DNA from 3 places in the Rothia sp. LK2492 genome. Region 2 is predicted to be linked to each of the others. Evidence: predicted binding sites of a transcription regulator. Region 2 holds the regulator's gene; each other region holds the start of a gene.
What was found. Region 2 encodes HrcA, which represses chaperone genes, less so after heat shock. Its sites were predicted from a motif close to TTNGCACTCGNNNNNNNCGAGTGCNAA; they were not measured.
Positions count from the first base shown of each region.

Region 1: groL (chaperonin GroEL) is a predicted target of HrcA. The motif match lies at 1,759-1,785, and genes of this name have one in related genera.
Region 3: groES (co-chaperone GroES) is a predicted target of HrcA. The motif match lies at 1,174-1,200, and genes of this name have one in related genera.

Region 1 is NZ_JAYWLX010000001.1:282,678-286,852, forward strand. Features, by position in the region: gene groL (chaperonin GroEL) at 1-1,598, opposite strand, end outside; gene VVR27_RS01320 (LytR C-terminal domain-containing protein) at 1,868-2,773, opposite strand; gene VVR27_RS01325 (DUF3263 domain-containing protein) at 2,829-3,122, opposite strand; gene VVR27_RS01330 (uracil-DNA glycosylase) at 3,207-3,914, shown strand; gene VVR27_RS01335 (threonine/serine exporter ThrE family protein) at 3,841-4,175, opposite strand, start outside.
Region 2 is NZ_JAYWLX010000006.1:106,569-110,743, reverse strand. Features, by position in the region: gene VVR27_RS08435 (16S rRNA (uracil(1498)-N(3))-methyltransferase) at 1-724, opposite strand, end outside; gene dnaJ (molecular chaperone DnaJ) at 730-1,860, opposite strand; gene hrcA (heat-inducible transcriptional repressor HrcA) at 1,926-2,918, opposite strand; gene VVR27_RS08420 (DUF3097 family protein) at 3,121-3,918, shown strand; gene VVR27_RS08415 (DUF4870 domain-containing protein) at 4,069-4,175, shown strand, end outside.
Region 3 is NZ_JAYWLX010000001.1:7,458-11,632, reverse strand. Features, by position in the region: gene VVR27_RS00050 (MFS transporter) at 1-681, opposite strand, end outside; gene VVR27_RS00045 (hypothetical protein) at 639-1,046, opposite strand; gene groES (co-chaperone GroES) at 1,289-1,579, shown strand; gene groL (chaperonin GroEL) at 1,634-3,223, shown strand; gene VVR27_RS00030 (acyltransferase family protein) at 3,409-4,175, shown strand, end outside.

The DNA of each region.
Region 1 (4,175 bases), on a different contig from region 2:
TCAGGGGCGGGAGCTGCACCAGCAGGCTCAGGCTTATTAGCAACAACGGCTTCGGTGGTCAAGAAGAGACCAGCGATGGACGCTGCGTTCTGCAGGGCTGAACGGGTGACCTTGACAGGGTCATTGATGCCAGCTGCCATGAGGTCTTCGTACTCGCCGGTTGCAGCGTTCAGACCGGTACCTGCGGGCAGGTTACGGACCTTATCAACAACGACGCCGGGCTCCATGCCAGCGTTGAAAGCAATCTGCTTCAGCGGCGCGTCGATAGCTACGCGGACGATGTTTGCACCGGTTGCTTCGTCGCCCGTCAGTTCCAGCTTCTCGAAAGCCTTGGCGCCAGCCTGGATGAGGGCAACGCCGCCACCGGCAACAATGCCTTCTTCAACTGCTGCCTTAGCGTTACGCACAGCGTCCTCAATGCGGTGCTTGCGCTCCTTGAGTTCGACCTCGGTTGCTGCACCTGCCTTGAGCACTGCAACGCCACCAGCCAGCTTAGCCAGGCGCTCCTGTAGCTTCTCGCGGTCGTAGTCTGAATCTGAGTTAGCGATTTCGCCACGGATCTGGGCTACGCGGCCTTCGATAGCTTCAGCGTCGCCGGCACCCTCGATGATGGTGGTTTCGTCCTTGGTGACAACGACCTTGCGGGCGGTGCCCAGCAGGTCGATGGTTGCCTGATCCAGGGAGAGACCGACCTCTTCGGTGATAACCTGGCCACCAGTCAGGATAGCGATATCAGCCAGCTGTGCCTTACGGCGGTCACCGAAGCCAGGTGCCTTGACAGCAACGGACTTGATGGAGCCGCGCATCTTGTTGAGCACCAGCAGAGCCAGAGCTTCGCCCTCGACGTCCTCAGCAACAATCAGCAGGGGCTTACCAGCTTGCATGACCTTCTCGAGAACGGGAACGAGGTCCTTGACGTTTGAAATCTTGGAGCTGACGATCAGGATGTAAGGGTCCTCTAGGACAGCTTCCTGGCGGTCAGCGTCAGTGACGAAGTAACCGGAAAGGAAGCCCTTGTCAAAGCGCATACCTTCGGTCAGTTCGAGGGAGAGACCAAAGGTGTTGGACTCTTCAACGGTGATAACGCCTTCCTTACCGACCTTCTCCATTGCCTGCGCAATGAGCTTGCCGATTTCGGGGTCACCGGCTGAGATAGACGCCGTTGCAGCGATCTCTTCTTCGGTTTCAACTTCCTTAGCTGACTCCAGCAGCTCGGCGGTAACAGCTTCTACAGCCTTTTCGATGCCGCGCTTGAGGGAGAGGGGGTCAGCGCCAGCTGCAACGTTGCGCAGACCTTCGCGCACGAGAGCCTGAGCCAGAACGGTTGCGGTGGTGGTGCCATCGCCTGCGATGTCGTCGGTCTTCTTTGCGACCTCCTTGACCAGCTCAGCACCAATCTTCTCGTAAGGGTCCTCAAGTTCGATTTCCTTGGCGATGGATACACCGTCGTTGGTGATCGTGGGGGCACCCCATGCCTTTTCAAGCACGACGTTGCGGCCACGGGGGCCGAGAGTTACCTTCACTGCGTCTGCCAGGGTGTTCAGACCCTTTTCAAGACCGCGGCGTGCTTCTTCATCAAAAGCAATCAGCTTTGCCATGTAGCTTCGCTCCTCCTGGAACATTAGTTTGAGCGCGTACTCTCTGGTGCCCGCGACGGACGGTGCGGCACGGTCTGGACCGGCCGGTGCACCTCACCGAAGGTACGCTTCAGAGTTTTACCCGAAGAACAGCTGACTGTATCTAGATCTAGCACATGATTTAGCAGTCAGAGCCTTCGAGTGCTAAATACAATCTTGGCACTAGTGCGAAAGGTGTGCAAACCCCTGTTGCGAGTGGCCCCTATTTAATCGCCGACAGCGCACAAATTTTAGCGGAGGACGTAGGTGCCGGTAGCCGCATCGAAAATGTAGGTTCCTGCGGGGTCTAGAACGAAGGTTCCCGTGTCGGGCTGGTAAGAGTAGGTGACCACCGGTGCATTGTTAGGGGTATACCCCTGCTGAGGGTTGTATTCCTGGTAGGTATCGGTCGCTGGGTCATAGCTGTAACGGGTTAAGCCGCTAGCGGTCGATTCAGTTGCTTCTACGAAAGTACCTGTGGCAGGGTCGAGCACATAGAGGCCCTGCGCATCTGCCTGGCTGGAAGCCGCCGGTGTGCTCTCGGGCGCTTGGCTAGCTTCACCCCCGCCCTGTTCTTCAGCAGGTTCGGTGGGATCGGCGGTCTCAGCAACATCTTCAAAAGATGCAGCGTCAAAATCAGCGCCCAGCACCACATAGACCAACCCGCTCTCGGCCTCGTAGTCTTGCGCAATGAAGGGTAGTGAGAGGGTGTCTGCTATGTCGTTGGCTTCACTGGACGTGCCCGTAGCAAAATTGACCGTCGACTCGGTAGTGTAGGTGCCAGCCCAGTTGCCGGTGGTACGCACGGTGTATCCCTTGCTCTCAATGAGACGTGCAGCTACGGCAGCGGACCCGGCGGGGGCACTTGAATTATAGATTTCAACGGTGGTGCCCTCGATGTTAAGAGCAGCCGGCGCCTCTTCGCTGGGTGAGGCATTGGAAGAGGCGCTGGCTTCCGCTGCAGCCTCCGGGGAATCGGTGCGGGGAGAGATGACGTACATGAACCCACCTACGAGAAGCGCCAAGACACCGCTGAGTACCATAAGCACCAGCCCACGAGCTGAGGTGGTATTAGCTTTGGGACGCGCCCGGTAGGCGCCTCGGCGTGCTGTTGCTTCATCAATGTCATCGAATTCATCGCGAGGGTAGGGGGACACAGCATCTCTTTCGGGGCAGCAGCGGTTAGGCCTGATATTTCTAGGGTACAGCAGGTCAGCTCAGGGCATCTCGGTGGCGGCGCAGACGGTTCATTAGCAGGGGTTCTGCAGCCACCACTCTGGGGTTATCAAGCATGGAGTTGAGTTGCTGGTAGTAGGCCACGGGACTAAGGCCCAGCTGTTTCTGGATGGCCTGTTCCTTGCTGCCCTGGTAACGGAAACGCCGTTTCTCCAGCTCTATCACAGCTCGTTCTAGCGGTGTGAGCGAGTCAGCGGCTACTTCCCGGCCGGCAGCAGACTCTTCTAGGGGTTCATCATGACCGGCGGAGGCATTCTGTGCAGCAGACAAACGGCGTCCTTCTTTCGGGACTGATAGGTAACTGTACTAATCTTAAGGCACGTAAACCTGCGCCGCTGGACTAAGGGGACCTCTATGCCTGCCAAACCACTGACAGAGATCATGGCCGCTGATTGGGCCGAGGCGCTAGCCCCGGTGGAGAGCAACGTCAGGGCTATGGGTAACTTTCTGCGCGAAGAGCACGCAGCGGGCAGAAAGACCCTGCCAGCCGGTGACGATATTTTTAGGGCTTTTACCTACCCCCTAGCTGATGTAAAGGTCCTTATCATTGGTCAGGACCCCTACCCCACCCCCGGTCACGCTATGGGCCTGAGCTTTTCGGTACATCCAGATGTGCGCCCCATCCCCCGTTCCCTGCAGAATATTTACAAAGAGCTAAGCAGTGACCTAGGCGTAACGCCGCCTGCGCATGGGGACCTTTCAGCATGGAGCGCCCAGGGAGTCATGTTACTCAACAGAGTGCTCTCTGTGGGAGCAGGAAATGCTGGCTCCCACCGCAATCTGGGGTGGGAAACCATCACCACACGCGCCATTGAAGTGCTTGCCCAGCGAGGCACTCCCCTGGTTGGTTTGCTCTGGGGCGCGGACGCCCGCCGGTGCGCCCCCCTATTGGGAGGCTACCCCTGCGTTGAATCCCCGCACCCATCCCCTCTCTCCGCATCCAGAGGGTTCTTTGGCTCCAAGCCTTTTAGCAAGGTCAATGATCTTCTCATGGCCCAGGGCGCTGCACCTGTGGACTGGGCTCTGCCTCACGCGCCTGCTCAGGGCTCTCCTTCGATGTAGAGCCCCCGAAACGGCTGACGAGATAATCCACCAGATAGGTGCCGAACACAATTCCTGTGGCCAGCATCAGCACCGTGGTGCTGGCGTTAGCTAGGCCGTGGAGACCAGCGGTGATCTCTTCACCCTCCAGGAGCGCGTAAGCGGAACGGAAAATGGTGAGGCCGGGCAACATGAACATCATGCCCGGAATATAATATATAGCCGCCGGAGTATGTAACCGGTGCCCTAGAAAAGCGCCTACAGCCCCCACCGTAAGAGCTC
Region 2 (4,175 bases):
CGGCGGCCCCCGCGGTGGAACTGCGCAGCACCTCATCACCCAAGAGGACGACCCTGGATCCGGCGGATTTTAAGAGTTCGAGTTCACGCGGGCTCACTCCCCCCTCGGGACCCACCAAGAAATAAATCTCTTCAACGGTGTCGGTTAGACTGGCTGAAAGTTCTTGGGTTAGTCGGAGCTCAGCCTGCTCATGCAGTACCAGAAAGAGAGCGGTATCGCCCAGCTCACGGGCTAATTCAGCCAGGTCAGCGCTACTGTGCTGCTCAAAAACTTGCGGTATGACAGCTCGCCTGGACTGCTTTGCAGCAGCCCGCACGGTGTTCTGCCACTTGGCATGAGCTTTAGCGGCGCGCTCCATTTTCCACCGCACAATAGATCGGTCAGCACTCCACGGTACGACTCCATGAGCACCCAGTTCCGTAGCCATTTCTATAGCCTGGATGTCACGATCGCCCTTGGCAAGAGCTTGAACTAGATAGATGGTCACCTGCTGTGACTGCTGGGTGAGCAGGTTAATGCCAACCCTGACACCAGCATCTAGGATTCCAAGAACTGACCCGGTAGCGCGCCGTCCTGCACCATCTGCTAAATCAATGCCCTCGCCAACCAAAGCCCGCTTCACATTCTTAGCATGGTGCCCTTCATCGCCCGTCAGGTCAAAGGTGCTACCTTCTTCCAAGAGGTCAAATTCGGGGGTGCTAATGTAGTAGACCGCGTTTGTCATAGGGATTACTTCAGATGATTTTTAAGGCGGGAGAAAAAGCCCCCGGAGTTCTTATTTGAAAGCGTTTCGCTGACCTTGAGGTCTTCACCGCGGGACTCAGAGAACCGCAACAGAAGGTTCTTCTGTTCCTCGGTCATGCGGGTGGGAGTGCGCACCTCAATCTGTACACGGATATCGCCCCTACCGCCACCGCGCAGACGGGTCACGCCCAGTTCTTTGAGAGTGATGATATCGCCAGACTGGGTACCGGCCGGTACGTTAACCTCCTGAACCCCATCGAAGGTCTCCAGCGTAACGGTGGTTCCCAGAGCGGCAGCAGTCATGGGCACACCCAGTGTTGCTACCAGGTCATCACCGTCGCGGACGAACACAGGGTGAGATGCTACTCGCAGCTCAACGTAGAGATCCCCGTTAGGTCCCCCCGCAGTTCCCGCTTCACCCTGACCAGCCAAGCGAATGCGGGCACCGTTAGTAACACCTGCAGGAATTTTGATGGTGAGCGGCTTGCGCTCGCGCACACGGCCCTCACCGTAGCACTCAGCACAGGGATTCTTGATGACAGTGCCAAAACCACGACAGGACGGGCACTCAACCGGCTGGACGACAGTACCCAGAATAGATTGAACCTGGCGTTGCATGTAACCCTGACCGTTGCAGGTCGAACAAGTCTCAGGGTGAGTGCCTTCTGCGGTGCCTTCACCCTCACAGCGCCCACAGGTGACTGCTGTGTCAACAGTGATGGGCTTATCAACGCCGAAGACGGCCTCCTGCAATTCAATTTTCACGGTGATGAGGGCATCTTGGCCCTGACGCATGCGGCTCTGCGGACCGGTGGGACCTGAATTGAAGAAGGTATCAAAAATATCCTGGAAGCCACCAAAGCCACCACCGAAACCACCCGCACCGCCAAAGCCCCCGGCAGAACCATTTTCGTTACCGGTCTGGTCGTAGATACGACGCTTTTCAGGGTCGGAGAGCACATCATGAGCTAGTGAAACCCGCTTGAACTGCTCTGCGGCCTCTTCCGAAGGGTTAATGTCAGGGTGCAACTGACGAGCCTTCTTGCGGTAAGCCTTCTTAATGTCTTCTGCGGACGCATCTTTGGACACACCCAAAGTTTCGTAGTGACTGCTCACTGATTCCTCTTTCTAGAGTAGGTTCACACAAAATATACCGAACGAGGCGCTAAAGGCAGTTGCCCCTAGGACTCGCTCAAAATCTTTGACAGGTAACGCGCCACAGCGTTGACCTTTGAAATAGTCATGGAGTAATCCATTCGGGTTGGCCCTACTACTCCTAAGGCAGCTGCTTCATCGGGGCCATAACCGCGAGCAATGACCGCTGCCTCTGACAGCGAATCTTCCGGGTTCTCTTGACCGATACTGACAGCAAAACCCTGTTCGTTTCGGTCGATGCCGGTCAAGAGTTTGAGCAGAACTACCTGTTCTTCTAGAGCGTCGAGCACCGGCGCAATGCTGCGGCTAAAGTCTACGGCTCCCTCAGCTAGGTAAGCGGTACCTGACACCAGTAAACGGGTGGGGTCTCCCTGGCTTCCCATTGCTTGGAGGGTAGCCCAGAGGGGGCTAAGTCCAGGGACATCAGGAGGTGCGGGTTGAAGCTCAGTCAGCAGATGCAGCGGCTCGCCCTCACACTGTTGGTTCAGTACTCTGCGCCAAAATGACAGTTGTTCTTCGGTGTGCAAAGTTGCCACATTGCGTTGAAGGATCTGACCGGTGTTGGTAATCAGCACCATCAGAATCATGGCGCTTGAAAGGGGTACCAGCTCAATATGCCGGACCGTCACCGTTTTCTTACGCGGGTACTGAACAAGCGCAACCTGCTGTGTAAGATGCGACAGCAGACGGGCGCTACGCCCCATCATCTCGTCGATGTCCTCGGCGCTATCTAGAAGTGTTCGTATAGCTCGTTTCTCAGCTGAACTTAGCGGTTGAACCTGCGCTACACGGTCTACAAAAACCCGATAGCCCTGGTCCGTCGGGACCCGCCCCGCACTCGCATGAGGAGCCTTGATAAGCCCAGCTTCTTCGAGTGCCGCCATGTCGTTGCGTACCGTGGCACTTGAGACACCCAGATTGTGCCGCTCAATGAGAGCTTTCGAACCCACTGGCTCACGCAGGTGCACATAATCTTCAACAATTGCCTGTAGAACCTGCAGGCGACGAGGGTGATCCATATGCACCTCCTGGGCTAAAACGAGCTTCATATCTAGCACCCTCAGGTTGAGAGTGCTAACACCGCTTAACTCTAATACCCCCTGGGATAGAATCAGAATTCGGTACGCTCATGGCTAAGGTGGGCAGGCGCGCGCAGAAAGGCAGCTAGTGGATTACAGAGACAGTTGGGGGTCAGCTGACCTCACTAACCACCGAGTCGCAGTGCCTAGAAAAATTGCTGTCAAACCTGGTCTTCTACTCGAGGACGTGCAAAGTGGCTGGGTAGGAGTAGTCGTCTCGTTAGAAACCATCGGCAGCATGCGCGTTATCGGTCTAGAAGATCGGCACGGAAAGGTCAAAAAATTTCCGCTAGGACCAGGTTTTCTCTACGAGGGGAAGCCGGTCAGCGCCGTCGTCCCTGCACGTAAATCTCAACAAACGAAGCCACAAATCTCTCGATCAGGCTCCCGCGCCGTTGAAAACGCCCCATCTCGCACCGCACGTGCCTCCCGCATATGGGTGGAAGGCACGCACGATGCAGAGCTGGTGGAAAAAGTATGGGGTCACGACCTCAGAGTGGAAGGAATCGTTGTAGAACCCCTACACGGCGTGGATGACCTCGCTGCTGCCATAGCGGTCTTCGACCCTGCACCGCACCGCAAACTGGGCATCCTGGTTGATCACCTGGTGAAAGGGAGCAAAGAAAGCAGAATCGTCGCACAGGCTCTACAAGCTCCTGGTGCACGCGGAAATGTCAGCGTCGTTGGTCACCCTTTTGTAGATATCTGGCAAGCCGTCAAACCAAGTGTTGTAGGTATCGATGCCTGGCCCTCTATTCCGCGCTCAGAAGAGTGGAAAAAAGGCATACTGCGGCGGTTCGGGTGGCCTCACGAAACCCAAGCAGATATTGCCACTGGCTGGAAGACCATCCTTTCGAAAGTTGAAACCTATACGGATTTAGAACCAGCCCTTCTCGGCCCCGTCGAACAACTCATCGACTTTGTCACCTTAGAACCCTAGCCTTATGTGACAAACATCGTGACCAGGACAGCAAAAATGCCCGTTATCGATATGTTCTCTACACTAAATTTTCACTAGAATGGTCACAGCGCAAGACCCACCCTGTCTTTTGCCACCACCCGTTCGCACCACACTCAAAGAGAAAATTTTTTGAAGACCGCAACCTCTCCCTCAGCAAACGCTTACAAAGGCTCACCGGCTACCGCCTCGCATCTTTCAGTAGCGGCTGATCGAAACATTGCAACCACCGCTCACTT
Region 3 (4,175 bases), on a different contig from region 2:
CACCTGGGAGAACATGGACCAGATGCTCAAAAACTTGGCCCTGCCGGTGTCCGGGCTAAGGTCAGCACCGATAGTCATGTTGATACCGGAGCCCAGACCGTTGCCCACACTCATACAGACGAGGGCAAAGATGGAACCCCAGCTACCGCCCCAGAAAGGCACCAGCAAGAAGCCTCCGCCAAAGAAAACGAGGCACAGACTCAGGATAAAGGAGCGCCCTACCCGATCTTTCAAGTAACCGCCGGGGAACATGAGCACCATCTCCAGAGCAGAGCCCAGAGCAATGGCTAAGGAAATCTGGGCTTCGGACCAGCCCAGGTGCAGCCCCCAGAGGGCTACCAGAATGGGCTGGCTCACCCGGGCCACCGAGAGAAGGCTGACTCCGATGCCGGCAATGAAAACGGTGTTCCAAGCAACCGATAGTTGGCTTGTTTCGGCGGCTGCCCTGTTTTCTCTGGCCTGGGCAGTTGCCCGATCAAAGGTTAAATTAAAGCGGGGGATTCGCAGCAGTACCGTTGCAGCTAAAACCAGAACGATGGAGAAAGCAAAAACGGTCCAGAGAGGAAGCCAAATGAGCATGAGGGAACCGACCAGCGGTCCGGCGAGAAAACCTGCTCGCTGTGCCCCGCCCAAGGACGTCATTGCCTTGCCTCGGTCTTTGGCGGCAACGGTTTCAGCCACCACAGCTTGGCGCGCCAATCCCCAGGCAACCTGGCAGGCACGCGCAACAAATGACCGGCGATATAGAGGGCAATAGACCAGCCTGAAGGCACGGCAAGAGCCAGAATAGTCAGCGCCAGGGCGCCGGCTGCATTCAGGGTAGCCAGAGTCATGGCCCTCTTGTCGCCCACCCGGTCAATAGCTGCGCCCACCGGAACCGTACAAGCAAGTGCCGCAACACCCGAGGCGGCCATGAGGAGGGCAGCTGCTGCAGGGGATATTCCTATGTCGATGGCCGCAAGAATGATGAGAGGGGTGATAGCTCCCAGGGCTGCGGCAAAGAGGAAGGAGGGCACCAGCACCGGCCAAAACAGAAGTTTGATCACGCTATCCCTCCTTGCTTATGGCTTGGCTCACTTTTGAAACCACTTCATCATAGCCCCACCGCGGTGCGCTCACCGCGAAACCTGCTGGCCCGGTTGCCCCGTAAGCAGAGACGTTCTAAAGTTTTAGTTAGCACTTGACCGTTTAGAGTGCTAAATCTGTAGTCGGTGGCACCGCGACGACACCGCAGACAGTTTTAGCGCAGGTCAACCCCTAACGTTTACGCCCTAGAAGGAGCAAGAACATGGCTACCATCAAGCCGCTTGAAGACCGCATTGTTGTGCAGATCGTAGAAGCTGAGCAGACCACCGCATCCGGTCTCGTAATCCCCGATACCGCCAAGGAAAAGCCCCAGGAAGCTAAAGTTATCGCTGTTGGCCCCGGCCGCGTCGATGACAAGGGCAACCGCATTCCCGTTGACGTAGCAGAAGGCGATATTGTCATCTTCTCTAAGTACGGCGGCACTGAAGTTAAGTACGGCGGCAGCGAGTACCTTATCCTTTCAGCACGCGACGTGCTGGCCGTTGTCTCCTAAGACCCTTTATCTTTTCAACCACCCTAGATAAAGACCAAAGGAGATAGAGGATTCATGGCAAAACAGCTTGAATTCAATGATGATGCCCGCAAACACCTGCAAGCCGGCGTTGATAAGCTCGCGAACGCGGTCAAGGTAACCCTTGGCCCCCGCGGCCGCAACGTTGTGCTCGATAAGCAGTGGGGTGCGCCCATCATCACCAACGACGGCGTCTCAATCGCTCGTGAAATTGAGCTTGAGAACCCCTACGAGAATCTGGGCGCGCAGCTGGCTAAAGAAGTTGCCACCAAGACCAACGATGTTGCCGGTGACGGCACCACCACCGCAACCGTCCTTGCTCAGGCACTGGTTGCTGAAGGTCTGCGCAACGTTACCTCCGGCGCAGCACCCGGTGAGGTCAAGCGCGGTATCGAGGCAGCAACTAAGTTAGTTTCTCAGCGTCTGCTAGAGAACGCTCGCGGCGTTGAGGGCGAAGAAGTTGCCCACGTGGCAGCGATTTCAGCCCAGTCACCTCAGATCGGTGAACTGCTCTCAGAGGCCTTCAAGAAGGTGGGCCAGGATGGCGTCATCACCATCGAAGACGGCTCCACCACCGAGATTGAACTCGAAGTGACCGAGGGTATGCAGTTCGATAAGGGCTACCTCTCACCCTCGTTCGTCACTGATCCCGAGCGTGCCGAGGCCGTTCTGGAAAACAGCGCTATTCTGCTCTACCAGGGCAAAATCTCAACCGTGGCTGAAATTATGCCCGTACTTGAAAAGGTTGTTCAGGCTAAGAAGCCCCTGACCATCATTGCCGAGGACGTAGACGGTGAAGCCCTGTCCACCCTGGTCGTCAACAAGTTGCGCGGCAACCTAGACGTGGTTGCTCTCAAGGCACCCGGTTTTGGTGACCGCCGCAAAGCGATTCTGCAGGACCTCGCCGTTCTCACTCAGGGCACCGTTGTTACCGGTGAATTGGGTATCACCCTTGACGGTGTCACCATGGACCAGCTCGGTGGCGCTCGCCGCGTCACCGTCACCAAGAACACCACCACCATCGTCGAAGGTGCCGGCACCTCTGAAGAGGTTGCTGAGCGCGTTGACCAGTTGCGCCGCGAAATCGAGCGCGTGGATTCTGAATGGGACCGCGAAAAGCTCAAAGAACGCCTGGCAAAGCTGTCCGGAGGTGTCGGTGTCATCAAGGTCGGCGCTGCAACCGAGGTTGAGGCCAAGGAACGCAAGCACCGCATTGAGGACGCAGTCTCATCCACCCGTGCAGCCCTTGAAGAGGGTATTGTTGCCGGTGGCGGTACCGCCCTGGTGCACGCCCTGGCTGCACTGGATGGTTTTGAAGCTGGCTCCCGCGATGCCCAGGTTGGTGTGGACATCGTCCGCCGCGGCCTGGTCCAGCCCCTGCGCTGGATCGCTGAGAACGCTGGTGAGGACGGCTATGTAGTGACCTCTAAGGTCGCTGAGCTGCCCATCGGTCATGGCTTCAATGCGGCAACCGGGGTCTACGAAGACCTCATTGCCCGCGGCGTCATTGACCCGGTCAAGGTGACCCGTTCAGCTCTGGAAAACGCGGCGTCCATCGCTGCCCTGGTGCTGACCACCGAAACCCTCGTGGTCGAAAAACCTGCTGAGGAAGAAGACAACAAGTAGCCCCTTCTTTTCTCAGGGAAAACTGCCCGCTATGGTCTTAGCCACCGTAGCGGGCAGTTTCGTGTTTTCTCAAGCTGATGCTAAGGATGGAGCGGTAAACTAAACCCTTTATGGATTGCGCCAGTACCACCTCAGCGCCCCAGCTGAGGCGCCATGCTGGCTAAAGAGCAGGGAGGGAGTCTGCCTTGACCGGGCACGCAGTGATGAACCACCACACCAGCACTGGGCAGAGCCGCCGCATCTATTCGAGCGAGCGCTCCTGGCGCCCTGAAATTCAAGGTTTACGCGCACTCGCTTTGCTACTCGTTGCCGCCTACCATTTCTGGTTTGGTCGGGTATCGGGCGGTGTGGATGTTTTTCTCTTCATCTCAGCTTTTCTGCTGACCGGTTCTTTTGCTCGCCGTATTGAAAGCGGAACTTTTGCCGCCGGTGGTCTTTTGCCGGGGCTGAGGGCTGTTTTTGCCCAGTGGGTGCACACCTTCAAACGACTGCTGCCCCTAGCCGCCATGACCGTTGCACTCACCCTGCTGGGCACCTATTTTTTCATTCCTGCTGAGCGCTGGCTGAGCATCCTTGATGAGGCGGGCACCGTGGTGCTCTACCAGCAGAACTGGTGGTCCATTGATAACGCGGTGGACTACTATGCCACTGATAGCTCCCAGGCATCTCCTCTGCGCCATTTCTGGTCCCTGTCGGTGCAGGGGCAGATTTACCTGCTCTGGCCACTCATTTTTCTGCTGGCTGCACTTCTGATTCGAGCCCTAAAGGGTAGAGGAGTGCGCGCTGTTCTCATCAGCATTTTTACATTGATTTTCGCGGTATCGCTGACCTACTCCATCCGTGAGACTGAATCCAGCCAGGTCACTGCTTACTTTGATACCTGGGCCAGGCTCTGGGAGTTTGCGCTGGGTTCTCTGGTGGCCCTAGTGCTGCCCCAGCTAAAGTTGCGCCG